DNA from 3 places in the Kosakonia cowanii JCM 10956 genome. Region 3 is predicted to be linked to each of the others. Evidence: predicted binding sites of a transcription regulator. Region 3 holds the regulator's gene; each other region holds the start of a gene.
What was found. Region 3 encodes ArgR, which controls arginine synthesis, uptake and breakdown. Its sites were predicted from a motif close to ANTGAATAAAAATACANT; they were not measured.
Positions count from the first base shown of each region.

Region 1: argA (amino-acid N-acetyltransferase) is a predicted target of ArgR. The motif match lies at 1,718-1,735, and genes of this name have one in related genera.
Region 2: argC (N-acetyl-gamma-glutamyl-phosphate reductase) is a predicted target of ArgR. The motif match lies at 2,082-2,099, and genes of this name have one in related genera.

Region 1 covers NZ_CP019445.1:1,192,604-1,196,888, reverse strand. Annotated here, with positions in the region: gene recD (exodeoxyribonuclease V subunit alpha) at 1-326, shown strand, start outside; gene argA (amino-acid N-acetyltransferase) at 354-1,685, opposite strand; gene amiC (N-acetylmuramoyl-L-alanine amidase AmiC) at 1,910-3,163, shown strand; tRNA gene BWI95_RS05615 (tRNA-Met) at 3,262-3,338, opposite strand; tRNA gene BWI95_RS05610 (tRNA-Met) at 3,393-3,469, opposite strand; gene mltA (murein transglycosylase A) at 3,675-4,285, shown strand, end outside.
Region 2 covers NZ_CP019445.1:190,318-194,602, forward strand. Annotated here, with positions in the region: gene argH (argininosuccinate lyase) at 1-106, opposite strand, end outside; gene argB (acetylglutamate kinase) at 182-958, opposite strand; gene argC (N-acetyl-gamma-glutamyl-phosphate reductase) at 972-1,976, opposite strand; gene argE (acetylornithine deacetylase) at 2,147-3,298, shown strand; gene ppc (phosphoenolpyruvate carboxylase) at 3,552-4,285, shown strand, end outside.
Region 3 covers NZ_CP019445.1:1,622,182-1,626,466, reverse strand. Annotated here, with positions in the region: gene BWI95_RS07540 (S6 family peptidase) at 1-308, shown strand, start outside; gene yhcN (peroxide/acid stress response protein YhcN) at 367-630, opposite strand; gene yhcN (peroxide/acid stress response protein YhcN) at 733-996, opposite strand; gene argR (transcriptional regulator ArgR) at 1,376-1,846, opposite strand; gene mdh (malate dehydrogenase) at 2,259-3,197, shown strand; gene degS (outer membrane-stress sensor serine endopeptidase DegS) at 3,249-4,285, opposite strand, start outside.

The DNA of each region.
Region 1 (4,285 bases), 430 kb from region 3:
CGCTGGATCAGGGGCAGGGGATGCGCGTCTGGTTCCCGCTACCCGGCGGGAAGATCAAGTCGGTGCAGCCGAGCCGTTTGCCGGAGCATGAAACCGCCTGGGCGATGACGGTGCATAAATCGCAGGGCTCGGAGTTCGATCACGCCGCGCTGATCCTGCCTGCGCAAAACGTGCCGGTGGTGACGCGAGAGCTGGTCTACACCGCGATTACTCGCGCACGTAAACGGCTGTCGCTCTATGCCGATGAGCGCGTGCTGGGCCAGGCGATTGCCACCCGCACCGAGCGGCGCAGCGGTCTTGAAGCGCTGTTCAGCGCCCTGAAATAAAACGCCCCGCACAGGGCGGGGCGTGAATCAGGTCAGATCGGCCATCAGCACTTTTGAGCGCCGCTGGTAGTTGTACATCTGCTTTTTGGTTTCAGGCAGCGAGTCGATATCCACCGGCGTAAAGCCGCGCTCCTGGAACCAGTGAATGCTGCGGGTGGTGAGCACAAACAGCTTGCTGAGCCCCATCTGCCGCGCCTGCAACGCAATGCGCTCCAGCAGCGCTTCGCCGCGTGACGAGCTGCGATAATCAGGATGCACGGCCACGCAGGCCATCTCGCCAATCTTCTCTTCCGGGAAGGGGTAAAGCGCCGCGCAGGCGATAGTCAGGTTGTCGCGCTCAATGATCGTGAACTTATCGATCTCCATCTCCAGCTGCTCGCGGGAGCGGCGCACCAGAATGCCCTGCTGCTCGAGCGGGCGAATCAGTTCCAGAATGCCGCCGATGTCGTTAATGGTGGCGCGGCGGATCTGCTCGGCGCTCTCCATCACAATCTGCGTGCCGATACCGTCGCGGGAGAAGAGCTCCTGCAACAGCGAGCCATCTTCCTGATAGCTGATTAAGTGGCTGCGACGCACGCCGCTGCGGCACGCTTTTACCGCGCCGCGCAGGAAACGCACGGTGCCGGAGTGGTAGTCGCCGCGCTGCTCCAGCTCTTCGACACGCGCTTGCGCGTCGTTAGGGAACAGTTCAGAAACAATTTCGCCTTCATCATTCATGACACCCTGCGACGAGCAAAAACCGATCATCTTCTCCGCTTTCAGCTTGATCGCCAGCTGGGTGGCAATCTCTTCGGAGGTGAGGTTAAAGCTCTCCCCGGTCACGGAGACTGCAACCGGCCCCATCAGCACAATCGCGCCGCTGTCGAGCTGGCGGTGGATCGCCTCTTCATCAATACGGCGAATACGCCCGCTGTGGCAGTAGTCAACGCCGTCATCAACGCCCAGCGGCTGCGAAATAATAAAGTTACCGCTGACCACGTTGATGTGTGCGCCCTGCAGCGGCGTATTGTTGAGGCTCATCGACAGCCGTGCGGTGATATCCAGCTGCAAAAGCCCTGCGGCCTGTTTCACCAGTTCAAGGGTTTTGGCGTCGGTAACGCGGGTGTGTTTGTGGTAGATCGGTTCGTGGTGATGTTCAGCAAGGTTGGCGTCGATTTGCGGGCGCGCGCCATAGACCACCACCAGCCTGATTCCGAGGCTATGCAGCAGGCCGATGTCGTTGACAATGCTGGAGAAGTTTTCATGCTCGATGGCTTCACCCCCGAGCATGATGACGAATGTCTTTCCCCGATGGGCGTTGATATAGGGAACGGAATGGCGAAATCCCTGCACCAGTTCGGTTCTGCGCTCTTTGACCACGGCCTGTCCTCACTGCATGATTATTCGTAAAAAGTGTATTTTTATTCTTTTATTGCCTTCGCTGCAAGCACAAATTTTCTTAACCCAGGATTCTCCCGTCTTTGTGAAGCATAGCGCCAGACATATGTTTACCCTTTAAAAGATGACAGTTTATGCATCATTCGCTAAAGTTTTCCGTCAATTCTGACGTTAAGCATTATTTAAACAAATTGCTCGGGAGAAGCATGTCGGGAAGTCATTCAGCGCTGAGCCGCCGCAAATTATTACAGGGTGCGGGGGCGATGTGGTTATTAAGCGTGAGCCAGGTTGGCCTGGCCGCCGTCAGTCAGGTGGTCGCCGTGCGCGTCTGGCCTGCGTCGAGCTATACCCGTGTGACGGTGGAATCGAACCGCGTGGTGAAGTACAAACAGTTCGCCTTGAGCAATCCCGACCGTCTGGTGGTGGATCTGCAAGGCGTTCACCTCAACTCCGTGCTTAAGGGCATGGGAACGCAGATTCGCAGTGACGATCCCTTTATCAAATCAGCCCGTGTGGGTCAGTTCGATCCGCAGACGGTGCGCATGGTGTTTGAACTTAAGCAGAATGTGAAACCGCAACTCTTTGCGCTGGCGCCGGTCGCAGGCTTCAAAGAGCGTCTGGTGATGGATCTCTATCCGGCGAATGCGCAGGATGTGCAGGATCCGCTGCTGGCGCTGCTTGAAGAGTACAACCAGGGCGATCTTGATAAGCAGGTGCCGCCCGCGCAGAGCGGCCCTCAGCCGGGAAAAGCCGGGCGCGACCGGCCAATTGTGATCATGCTCGATCCCGGCCATGGCGGGGAAGATCCGGGGGCGACGGGGAAATATAAAACCCGTGAGAAGGATGTGGTGCTGCAAATCGCCCGCCGTCTGCATGCGCTGATCGAGAAAGAGGGCAATATGAAGTCCTATATGACCCGCAACGAGGATGTCTTTATTCCGCTGAAGGTGCGTGTGGCGAAAGCGCAGAAGCAGCGCGCCGACCTCTTTGTCTCGATTCACGCCGATGCCTTCAGCAGCCGCCAGCCGCATGGTTCCTCCGTCTTCGCGCTGTCGACCAAAGGGGCGACCAGTACAGCCGCGAAATATCTGGCGGATACGCAGAACGCGGCGGACTTGATTGGTGGCGTAAGCAAAAGCGGTGACCGCTATCTCGATCACACCATGTTCGATATGGTGCAGTCGCTGACCATCAACGACAGCCTGAAGTTTGGCAAAGCGGTGCTTAATAAGCTGGGGCGCGTTAATAACCTGCACAAGAACAGCGTCGAGCAGGCGGGCTTTGCGGTGCTGAAAGCGCCGGATATCCCGTCGATTCTGGTTGAGACGGCGTTTATCAGTAATGTGGAGGAGGAGCGTAAGCTCAAGACCGCAAAATTCCAGCAGGAAGTCGCAGAGTCGATTCTGGCAGGGATTAAAGCCTACTTCGCGGATGGCGCGACGCTGGCGAGAAGGGGATAACAGTATGGCGCCGAAGGGCGCCATTTTTTTCTCTTGTTTGCTGCGCGCTTTTACAAACGCCAGAAACAAAAAAACACCCGTTAAGGTGTTTATTGTGTTGGTTGCGGGGGCCGGATTTGAACCGACGACCTTCGGGTTATGAGCCCGACGAGCTACCAGGCTGCTCCACCCCGCGTCCGTCTGTTTACACTTCCATCATGTAAACTTTTTCTTTCTTCCACATTTTAATTGGTTGCGGGAGCCGGATTTGAACCGACGACCTTCGGGTTATGAGCCCGACGAGCTACCAGGCTGCTCCATCCCGCGTCCGTGGAAGCGCACTATACGCCGTAGACGATTTGATGCAACCTTTTTTTGCGACATTTGTCGATTTAAGGACTTTATGTTTAAAAACAACACAATGTGCTTAAGATTTAAACAAAACTGGTGTCGGAATGTTCTTGTGCATTTCATTAGCCACAGCGGTTTGTTATCTTCATCCGGCTTGGGGTTAACCAAAAGATGAGAAACAATGAAAGCACGTTGGGCTAAGTTCGTACTCACAGGCGCGATGGTGGCACTTCTCGCGTCCTGCTCTTCTAAACCGACCGATCGCGGTCAACAGTATAAAGACGGAAAATTCTCTCAGCCTTTTTCCCTCGTTAATCAGCCTGACGCCGTGGGCGCACCGATCAATGCCGGAGACTTCTCCGAGCAGGTGAGCCAGATCAGAGGCTCTGCACCGCGCCTTTATGGCAACCAGAGCAGCGTCTATAACGCCATTGAAGCCTGGCTGCGCGCCGGGGGCGATACCCGCTCGCTGCGCCAGTTCGGCATTGACGCCTGGCAGATGGAAGGCACAGACAACTACGGCAACGTGCAGTTTACCGGCTACTACACGCCGGTGGTGCAGGCGCGCCACACCCGGCAGGGCGAGTTCCAGTATCCTATCTACCGCATGCCGTCAAAACGCGGCCGCCTGCCTTCGCGTGCAGAGATCTACGCCGGGGCGCTCAGCGAGAACTATGTGCTGGCTTACAGCAACTCGCTGATGGACAACTTCATTATGGATGTGCAGGGCAGCGGTTATATCGATTTCGGCGACGGCAGCCCGCTCAACTTCTTTAGCTACGCCGGTAAAAA
Region 2 (4,285 bases), 1.4 Mb from region 3:
CAACGATATCCTGCTCCGCCAGGCGGTAGTCAAAGCGCAAAGAGTCGTTGAACTGTTTGAACCGTTGATCCGCTGCCTGAGTAAAACGCCCGCCCCAAAGTGCCATAATATGCTTCCTTCTTTTTCTACGTTTTGCCGGATGGCGCCTGCGCTTATCCAGCCTACATAAGTGTGTCTGTGATTAAGCCAGAATACGGGTGCCGATTGGCGTGCCGTTAAACAGTGCCGGCAGTTGCTCGGCGTGACGCCAGGAGGCGATATCCACCGGACGACCCAGCGTGCGCGCTGCATCAAGCGCCGCATTCACTTTCACGATCATGCCATCGGTAATAATGCCCTGCGCAATCAGCTGCTCTGCTTTAGCCGCGGTCATCTCGGCAATGCGCTGGCCTTTGCCATCAAGAATGCCGCTCACGTCGGAGAGCAGAATCAGATCCGCGCCAAGGGTCGCCGCCAGCGCCGTTGCTGCCTGATCGGCGTTAACGTTCATCAGCTTGCCTTCATCGGTCACGCCGATGGAGCTGACGACAGGCAGGAAACCGCCCTCCAGCAGGGTGTTAATCAGCGTCGGCGAGCCCGGCTGCGCTAAACCGACATGACCAAGCTCTTCATCCAGTTGGGTGACGCTGACGCTGTCGCCATCGCCAAGGAACAGACCTACCGAAGCGATATGGTGTTTCTTCGCCCACGCCAGCAGCGTTTTGTTGGCGGTGCCCGCCAGCGCGCCGGTAATGATGTCAATCTGATCGGCAGGCGTCACGCGCAGGCCATTCTTCTTCTTCACCGGCAGATTGAGCTGCTTCATTAACTCATCCACCACGCAGCCGCCGCCGTGAACGATCACCAGCGGGCGCTGATGGGCTTCGCGGTACTGCACCAGGGCGGTAAACAAACGCTCCAGCGCTTCTTCGCTATCCAGCAGTACGCCACCGAGCTTAATAATTAATGGATTCATCATCACGCCTGTTCGATTAGATAAGAGACTGGGTTTCAGCATAGCCGAAACGAATATTGGCACACTGCATCGCCTGCGCCGCCGCGCCTTTCAGCAGGTTATCTTCCGTCGCCACCACAATCAGGTGCTCGCCCTGCACGGCAAAGCCGATGTCGCAGAATGGCAGGCCGACCACGTTTTTCAGCGCCGGGACGCCTTTTTCATACAGGCGCACCAGCGGTTTGCCGTCGTAAGCCTGTTTGAACACAGCTGCGATTTGCGCATGGGTCACGCCCGGTTTTAAGCGGCAGGTGATGGTTTCCAGGATCCCACGCGGGAAGCTTGCCAGATGCGGCGTGAAGATCACGTCCGTACCGAGATGCGTGGCGATTTCCGGATGGTGGCGATGGTTGAAGATGCCGTACGGTTGCAGGCTCACTTCACAGAAGCTGTTAGAGAGCGCGGCTTTGCGCCCTGCACCGCTGACGCCGCTGGTGGCATTGATCACCGGCCACTGATTAAGATCCAGCAGGCCCGCATCGATCAGCGGTTTTAACGAGAGCTGCGCCGCCGTCGGGTAGCAACCTGGCACGGCAACCAGTTGCGCCTCTTTGATTTTGTCATGGTTCCACTCCGCCAGGCCGTAAACCGCTTTTTCGAGCAGATCGGCATGCTGATGAGTAAAGCCATAGAAGGTTTCATAAAACGCGGGATCGTTCACGCGGAACGCGCCAGAGAGATCGAACACCACGCAGCCAGCCGCCAGGCAATCCGGCACCAAATCGTGGCTCACTTCGTGGGCGGTTGCGAGGAACACCACATCCACACCGGTCAGAAAATCCTTGATATCGGCCATCGGCTGCAGCGGCAGATCAACAATGCCCTTCAGCTGCGGATGTAAATCGGAGAGACATTTTCCTGCATCATTACTTTGCGCAGAAACCGTCAAAGCGGTTATGTTCATATGAGGATGGCGATTTACATAGGACACAAGTTCTGCGCCGGCGTAACCGCTGGCACCCACAATTAATGTGTTCAACATCGGTGCGGTCTACCTTCTTACGTCATGTTCGGATCTGGAAGGGTGCGTTCTCCCTCCCGCGTCGCTGAGCAAAGTCGCCTTACGGGTTCCCATACGCTCAACATTATTGTATTTTTATGCACATTTACTGCATGAATATTGATACTATCACGAACTCAGGTATGTCAACAATGAAAATGAATTTGCCGCCATTTATCGAGATCTACCGCGCCCTGATTGCCACTCCGTCGATCAGCGCAACGGAAGAAGCACTCGATCAGAGTAATGCGTCTTTAATCAATCTGCTGGCAGGATGGTTTGGCGATCTTGGGTTCACTGTTGAAGTGCAGCCGGTACCCGGCACACGTAACAAATTCAATATGCTTGCCAGCGTCGGTAGCGGCGCGGGCGGGCTGTTATTAACCGGCCATACGGACACCGTGCCGTTTGACGATGGGCGCTGGACGCGCGATCCCTTCACCCTGACCGAGCACGACAACAAGCTCTACGGCCTTGGCACAGCGGATATGAAGGGCTTCTTCGCCTTTATTCTTGATGCCCTGCGTGACGTCGATGTGACAAAACTGAGCAAGCCGCTCTACATCCTCGCCACCGCCGATGAAGAGACCAGCATGGCGGGCGCGCGCTACTTCTCTGAGAATACGCAGCTGCGCCCGGATTGCGCGATTATTGGCGAGCCGACCTCACTGCAGCCGGTTCGCGCCCATAAAGGCCATATCTCCAACGCCATTCGCATTCTTGGTCAGTCCGGCCACTCGAGCGATCCGGCGCGCGGCGTCAACGCCATTGAATTGATGCACGATGCCATCGGCCATATCCTGACCCTGCGCGACAACCTGAAAGCGCGTTATCACTACGAGGCGTTTACCGTTCCCTATCCGACGCTTAACCTGGGACATATTCATGGTGGTGATGCGGCAAACCGAATCTGCGCCTGCTGTGAATTACATATGGATATTCGCCCGCTGCCGGGGATGACGCTCGACGATCTCAACGGTCTGCTTAATGAAGCGCTGGAGCCGGTCAGTTCGCGCTGGCCGGGCCGCCTGAATGTCTTTGAACTCCATCCACCGATCCCCGGTTACGAATGCCCGCCCGATCATCAGCTGGTGGAAGTGGTGGAAAAACTGCTCGGCGTCGAAACGGAGGTGGTGAACTACTGCACCGAAGCGCCGTTTATCCAGACTCTCTGCCCGACGCTGGTCCTCGGCCCTGGCTCCATTAACCAGGCGCACCAACCGGATGAATACCTGGAAACGCGCTTTATTAAGCCAACGCGCGAGCTTATTACTCAGGTTGTGCACCATTTCTGTTGGCATTAAGCGCGACAAAACAGATGAATACTCCCCTCTGCTGAGGGGATTTTTATGCGCCAAAATAGTGCATTTCATAAGCGAAACTTATCTGCAGCGAAGGGTGTTAACTTTCATAAATTCCCGTGATTTATTCGTTTGCTGAACCGATTTCGCCGCAATTGACGTAGTGAGTTTTACGTGGCTTTATAAAAGACGGTGTCTTATATCTGCTCAACGGCGGGTATAACAAAACAAAATGAGATGGGGTGTCTGGGGTAACATGAACGAACAATATTCCGCGTTGCGTAGTAATGTCAGTATGCTCGGCAAACTGCTGGGAGATACCATCAAGGATGCACTGGGCGAGAACATTCTCGACCGCGTCGAAACAATCCGTAAGCTGTCCAAATCTTCTCGCGCTGGCAACGAAACCGACCGCCAGGCACTGCTCACTACCCTGCAGAATCTCTCTAATGATGAGCTGCTGCCGGTGGCCCGCGCATTCAGCCAGTTTCTGAATCTGGCGAACACCGCCGAGCAGTACCACAGCATTTCAGCGAAAGGCGAAGCGGCCAGCAACCCGGAGGTGATTGCCCGCACCATCAGAAAGCTGAAAGACCAACCTCATCTCAACGAATCCACCATTATCAATGCGATTGAATCCCTCTCGCTGGAGCTGGTACTGACCGCGCATCCGACGGAGATCACGCGTCGCACCCTCATCCACAAGATGGTGGAAGTGAATGCCTGTTTAAAACAGCTTGATAACAGCGATATCGCCGATTATGAGCGCCACCAGCTGATGCGCCGTCTGCGCCAGCTGATCGCCCAGTCCTGGCACACGGATGAGATCCGCCGCAATCGCCCAAGCCCGGTTGATGAAGCGAAGTGGGGCTTTGCGGTGGTGGAAAACAGCCTGTGGGAAGGGGTACCAAACTACCTGCGCGAGCTGAACGAACAGCTGGAAGAGAACCTCAATTACAAGCTGCCGGTCGATTTTGTCCCGGTGCGCTT
Region 3 (4,285 bases):
CGATCCCGTGGGTGGGGCGTACAGGGATCGTGGCGGGGGCACACTTCTGCGATGATGATCGGGCGATTACGCTGCGGGCAGGGTGGCATTATGAGACGGAACTGCGGGCGGATGGCGATATCATCCTTCATGATGATGCAGGCAATATGCGGGTTAAGGCCGAACGTGACGGGCGCATACACTACCATGCCAGCATTGATGGGCAGGTGAGCGACAACCTCCATCTTGAGCTTGATGTTGCGCACTCAAGGTTTGGCAACATGGATGCGGAGCAGGCTATCAACGCGCAGGTGCACTACTATTTCTGATAAAAAAAAGCCCCTGCCAGGGGAGGCAGGGGCAAGTCGTCGGACAGACGACGAGGGTTTATTTGTACAGTTCAGCCGTCACGTGGGTATGAGAACCGGTGCGGGCTTCAATAATGCGGTAGCTGCTTGCGCCAGCCTGGTCGGCTTTCGCAGAGAGTTCCTGGCGGATATCCATCGGTACACCGGCAATCTGTGAAACAGAGACGGTGCCTACGGATTGCAGGTTGCTGGCCTGATCGCTGTTAACCAGCGTTGCGGCACTTGCGCCGAATGAGATCAGGGAAGCAAGGCCAAGGGATGCGATAATCAGATTGCGTTTCATACTGTGTTCTCCGTAAGAGAGACTCAACGGCGAGAAGGGTTAAACGTCTTTTCTTATGCCTGGTGCCGTTGAGCGATTAATTCATAGGGTTTGGGGTAAAACTTATTTGTAGAGTTCTGCCGTCGCGTGCCAGCGGTCACCGCTGTGCGCTTCAATGATGCGGTAGGAGGATGCACCCTGCTCTTCCGCTTTTTTGCTCAGCTGCGCGTTCATGTCCATCGGTGAAGAGGCGATGGCGCCGACGGAGACGGTACCCAGAGACTGGCGGTCTTGCGCCTGGTCTGCATTGATCATGTCAGCGGCAAAGGCGCCGAATGAGAGTGCTGAGAGGATACCCATAGTTGCGATAGATGATTTGATATTCATAATGCTTACCTCGTCGTATTCTTTTCTTCGAATTTTTCCAGGGGCTCGTTTTGTGACCCCCATCACGAAATCAAGTATACACTAATCACGCGAATAATTAATACCAAGCTAATTATAACTGCGCCGAATACATATAACGCACGGCGCTTTTTATAACCTGTCGGCATAAAAATTTTGCTTAAGTCGAAGAATTAGTTAACGAGGATTAATAAAATCAGCGAGATAGATTGCTTTGATTTTTTGTGCGGTGCTATCGGCTGCGGCAGGGTAATGAAACGAAAAATCGCACTATTTGTTAAATGATATGGGGTGAAAAGTTGCCTGAAAGGGGAGAAATGCCGAACATTCCCCCTCAGCGGGAACCGAGGGGAATGCGCGGTTAAAGCTCTTGTTCGAAGAGGACGAGGATCGCTTCGTAGAGATCTTTAACGGTAAAGCCGCGGGCTGGCGTGGTGAAGATGGTGTCGTCACCAGCGATGGTGCCGAGGATCCCCTCCGCTTTACCCAGCGAGTCGAGCAGACGCGCGATCAGCTGTGCGGCACCCGGACTGGTGTGGATGACCACTACCGCGTCGTTGTAGTCGATGTCCAGTACCAGGTTCTTCAGCGGGCTGGAGGTGGTCGGCACGCCCATCTCGATCGGCAGGCAGTAGACCATTTCCATCTTCGCATTGCGCGTGCGCACCGCGCCGAACTTGGTCAACATGCGTGAGACTTTGGACTGGTTGATATTGTCGAAGCCCTCTTCTTGTAAGGCCTGGACAATTTCACCCTGGGAACTGAATTTCTCTTCTTTTAAAAGCGCCTTAAACGCCTTCACTAATTCTTCTTGTTTAGCCGAGCTTCGCATAAGTCACCCGTAATATGGCTGTGAAAACGACTTTATTATGCATATTAATGAATTTTTATGCAAACATTCTGCAGATAAATATGCTGAAAAGTTATGGGGAAGGGCGCGGAGTTTAGCAAATTCTTTCGTTAAGGACATCAGCATGTGGCTTACGTCGCAAATAAGAGTAAAAAGTAAATTAAATGTTATAAATATGATGTTATTTTGGTGAATTCTACAGCTATATTATAAACTCGTTAAGTTAGTTGCTTAGCTTGCCGATCTGACGGTCATATTTAACCCTTTTATAAAATCGCTACAGTGGGCTGTGCCGCGTTATTTTGGCGCACTTATTGTCATAATTAGCAGGGTGAATTAAGGTCGCCGCAGCGGAGTAACAATATATTTAGCTAACCATAATAAGGAGTTTAGGATGAAAGTCGCAGTCCTCGGCGCGGCCGGCGGTATCGGCCAGGCGCTTGCCCTACTACTGAAAACACAACTGCCTTCAGGTTCAGAACTCTCCCTCTACGACATCGCACCTGTCACTCCCGGTGTCGCTGTAGACCTCAGCCATATCCCGACCGATGTAAACATCAAAGGCTTCTCCGGTGAAGATGCGACGCCAGCGCTGGAAGGTGCCGACGTGGTGCTGATCTCCGCAGGGGTTGCGCGTAAGCCGGGTATGGATCGCTCTGACCTGTTTAACGTGAACGCCGGTATCGTGAAAAACCTGGTGGCGCAGGTGGCAAAAACCGCGCCGAAAGCCTGTATCGGTATCATTACTAACCCGGTCAACACCACTGTCGCGATTGCGGCTGAAGTGCTGAAAAAAGCGGGTGTCTATGACAAGAACAAACTGTTTGGCGTGACCACGCTGGACATCATTCGCTCCAATACTTTTGTTGCTGAGCTGAAAGGTAAGAAACCAGCAGAGATTGAAGTGCCGGTAATTGGCGGGCACTCTGGCGTGACGATCCTGCCGCTGCTGTCGCAGATCCCGGGCGTGACCTTCAGCGAGCAGGAAGTTGCCGACCTGACCAAACGTATTCAGAACGCGGGCACCGAAGTGGTGGAAGCGAAGGCGGGTGGCGGTTCAGCAACCCTCTCCATGGGCCAGGCGGCTGCACGCTTTGGTCTCTCGCTGGTTCGCGCCCTGCAGGGCGAGAGCGGCATCGTTGAGTGCGCCTATGTTGAAGGCGATGGCGAACATGCGCGTTTCTTCTCGCAGCCGCTGCTGCTGGGTAAAAACGGCGTAGAAGAGCGCAAGGCGATTGGCCAGCTCAGCGCGTTTGAACAGCAGTCGCTGGAAGGCATGCTGGATACGCTGAAAAAAGATATCGAACTTGGTGTCGACTTCGTCAACCGCTAAGCGCGGCTGAGATGAGAAACCGGAGCCTGTGCTCCGGTTTTTTTATGGCCGTCAGTTGGTGGCCGGGTACTCCTGAATCGTGACGTGCAGCGTCAGCTTTTTGTCGTCACGCATCACTTCAACCGGGATCTCTGAACCGGGGCGGATCTCTGCTACCTGGTCCATGGTTTCAAGCGCGGATACCGCCGGCTTGCCGTTCACCGAGGTGATCACGTCGTTGACCTGAATACCTGCCCGCGCCGCCGGGCCGTCTGGCGACACTTCATTAACCACAATCCCCTGAATCGGATCGATGCCGGTGCCCTGAGCGTGCAGCGGGGCAATCTCGCGTCCACCGATCCCGATATAACCGCGGATCACCCGCCCGTCGCGAATCAGCTTATCCATAATTTTTGTCGCCAGCTGGAACGGAATGGCGAAACCAATCCCCTCCGGCGTCTCGCCGTCGTTACTCTTATCAAACGACAGGGTATTGATGCCCATTAACTCGCCCAGCGAGTTGACCAGCGCGCCGCCGGAGTTGCCGTGGTTGATGGAGGCATCGGTTTGCAGGAAGTTTTGCCGCCCGCTGGGGTTGAGGCCGATACGCCCGGTGGCGCTGATAATCCCCTGGGTGATGGTCTGCCCGAGGTTATAGGGGTTGCCGATCGCCAGCACCACATCGCCAATATGCGGCGTGCGCTTGGCATTGATCGGGATCACCGGCAGGCCGGAATTAGCGTTCACCTTCAGCACCGCCAGGTCTGTCAGGCTATCTGAGCCAACCAGTAAGGCTTCAAAGACGCGTCCATCCTGCAGGGCGACGATAATCTGATCCGCATCGTTAATCACATGCTTGTTGGTGATGATATAGCCGCGCTGATCCATGATGACGCCGGAGCCGAGGGTGCGGATTTCGAGGCGATCGTGCGTGGAGCTGTTCAGGCTACGGTTATAGACGTTGACCACTGCGGGCGCGGCGCGGCGCACGGCCGGGTTATAGGACGCAGGCGTCTCATCGGCGCTGTCTAACTGATGCGTCGCGAGCGGGTTATTCTGACGTAGCGACGGCATGGCGGCGATGATCAGGCCACCGACGACAACACCGA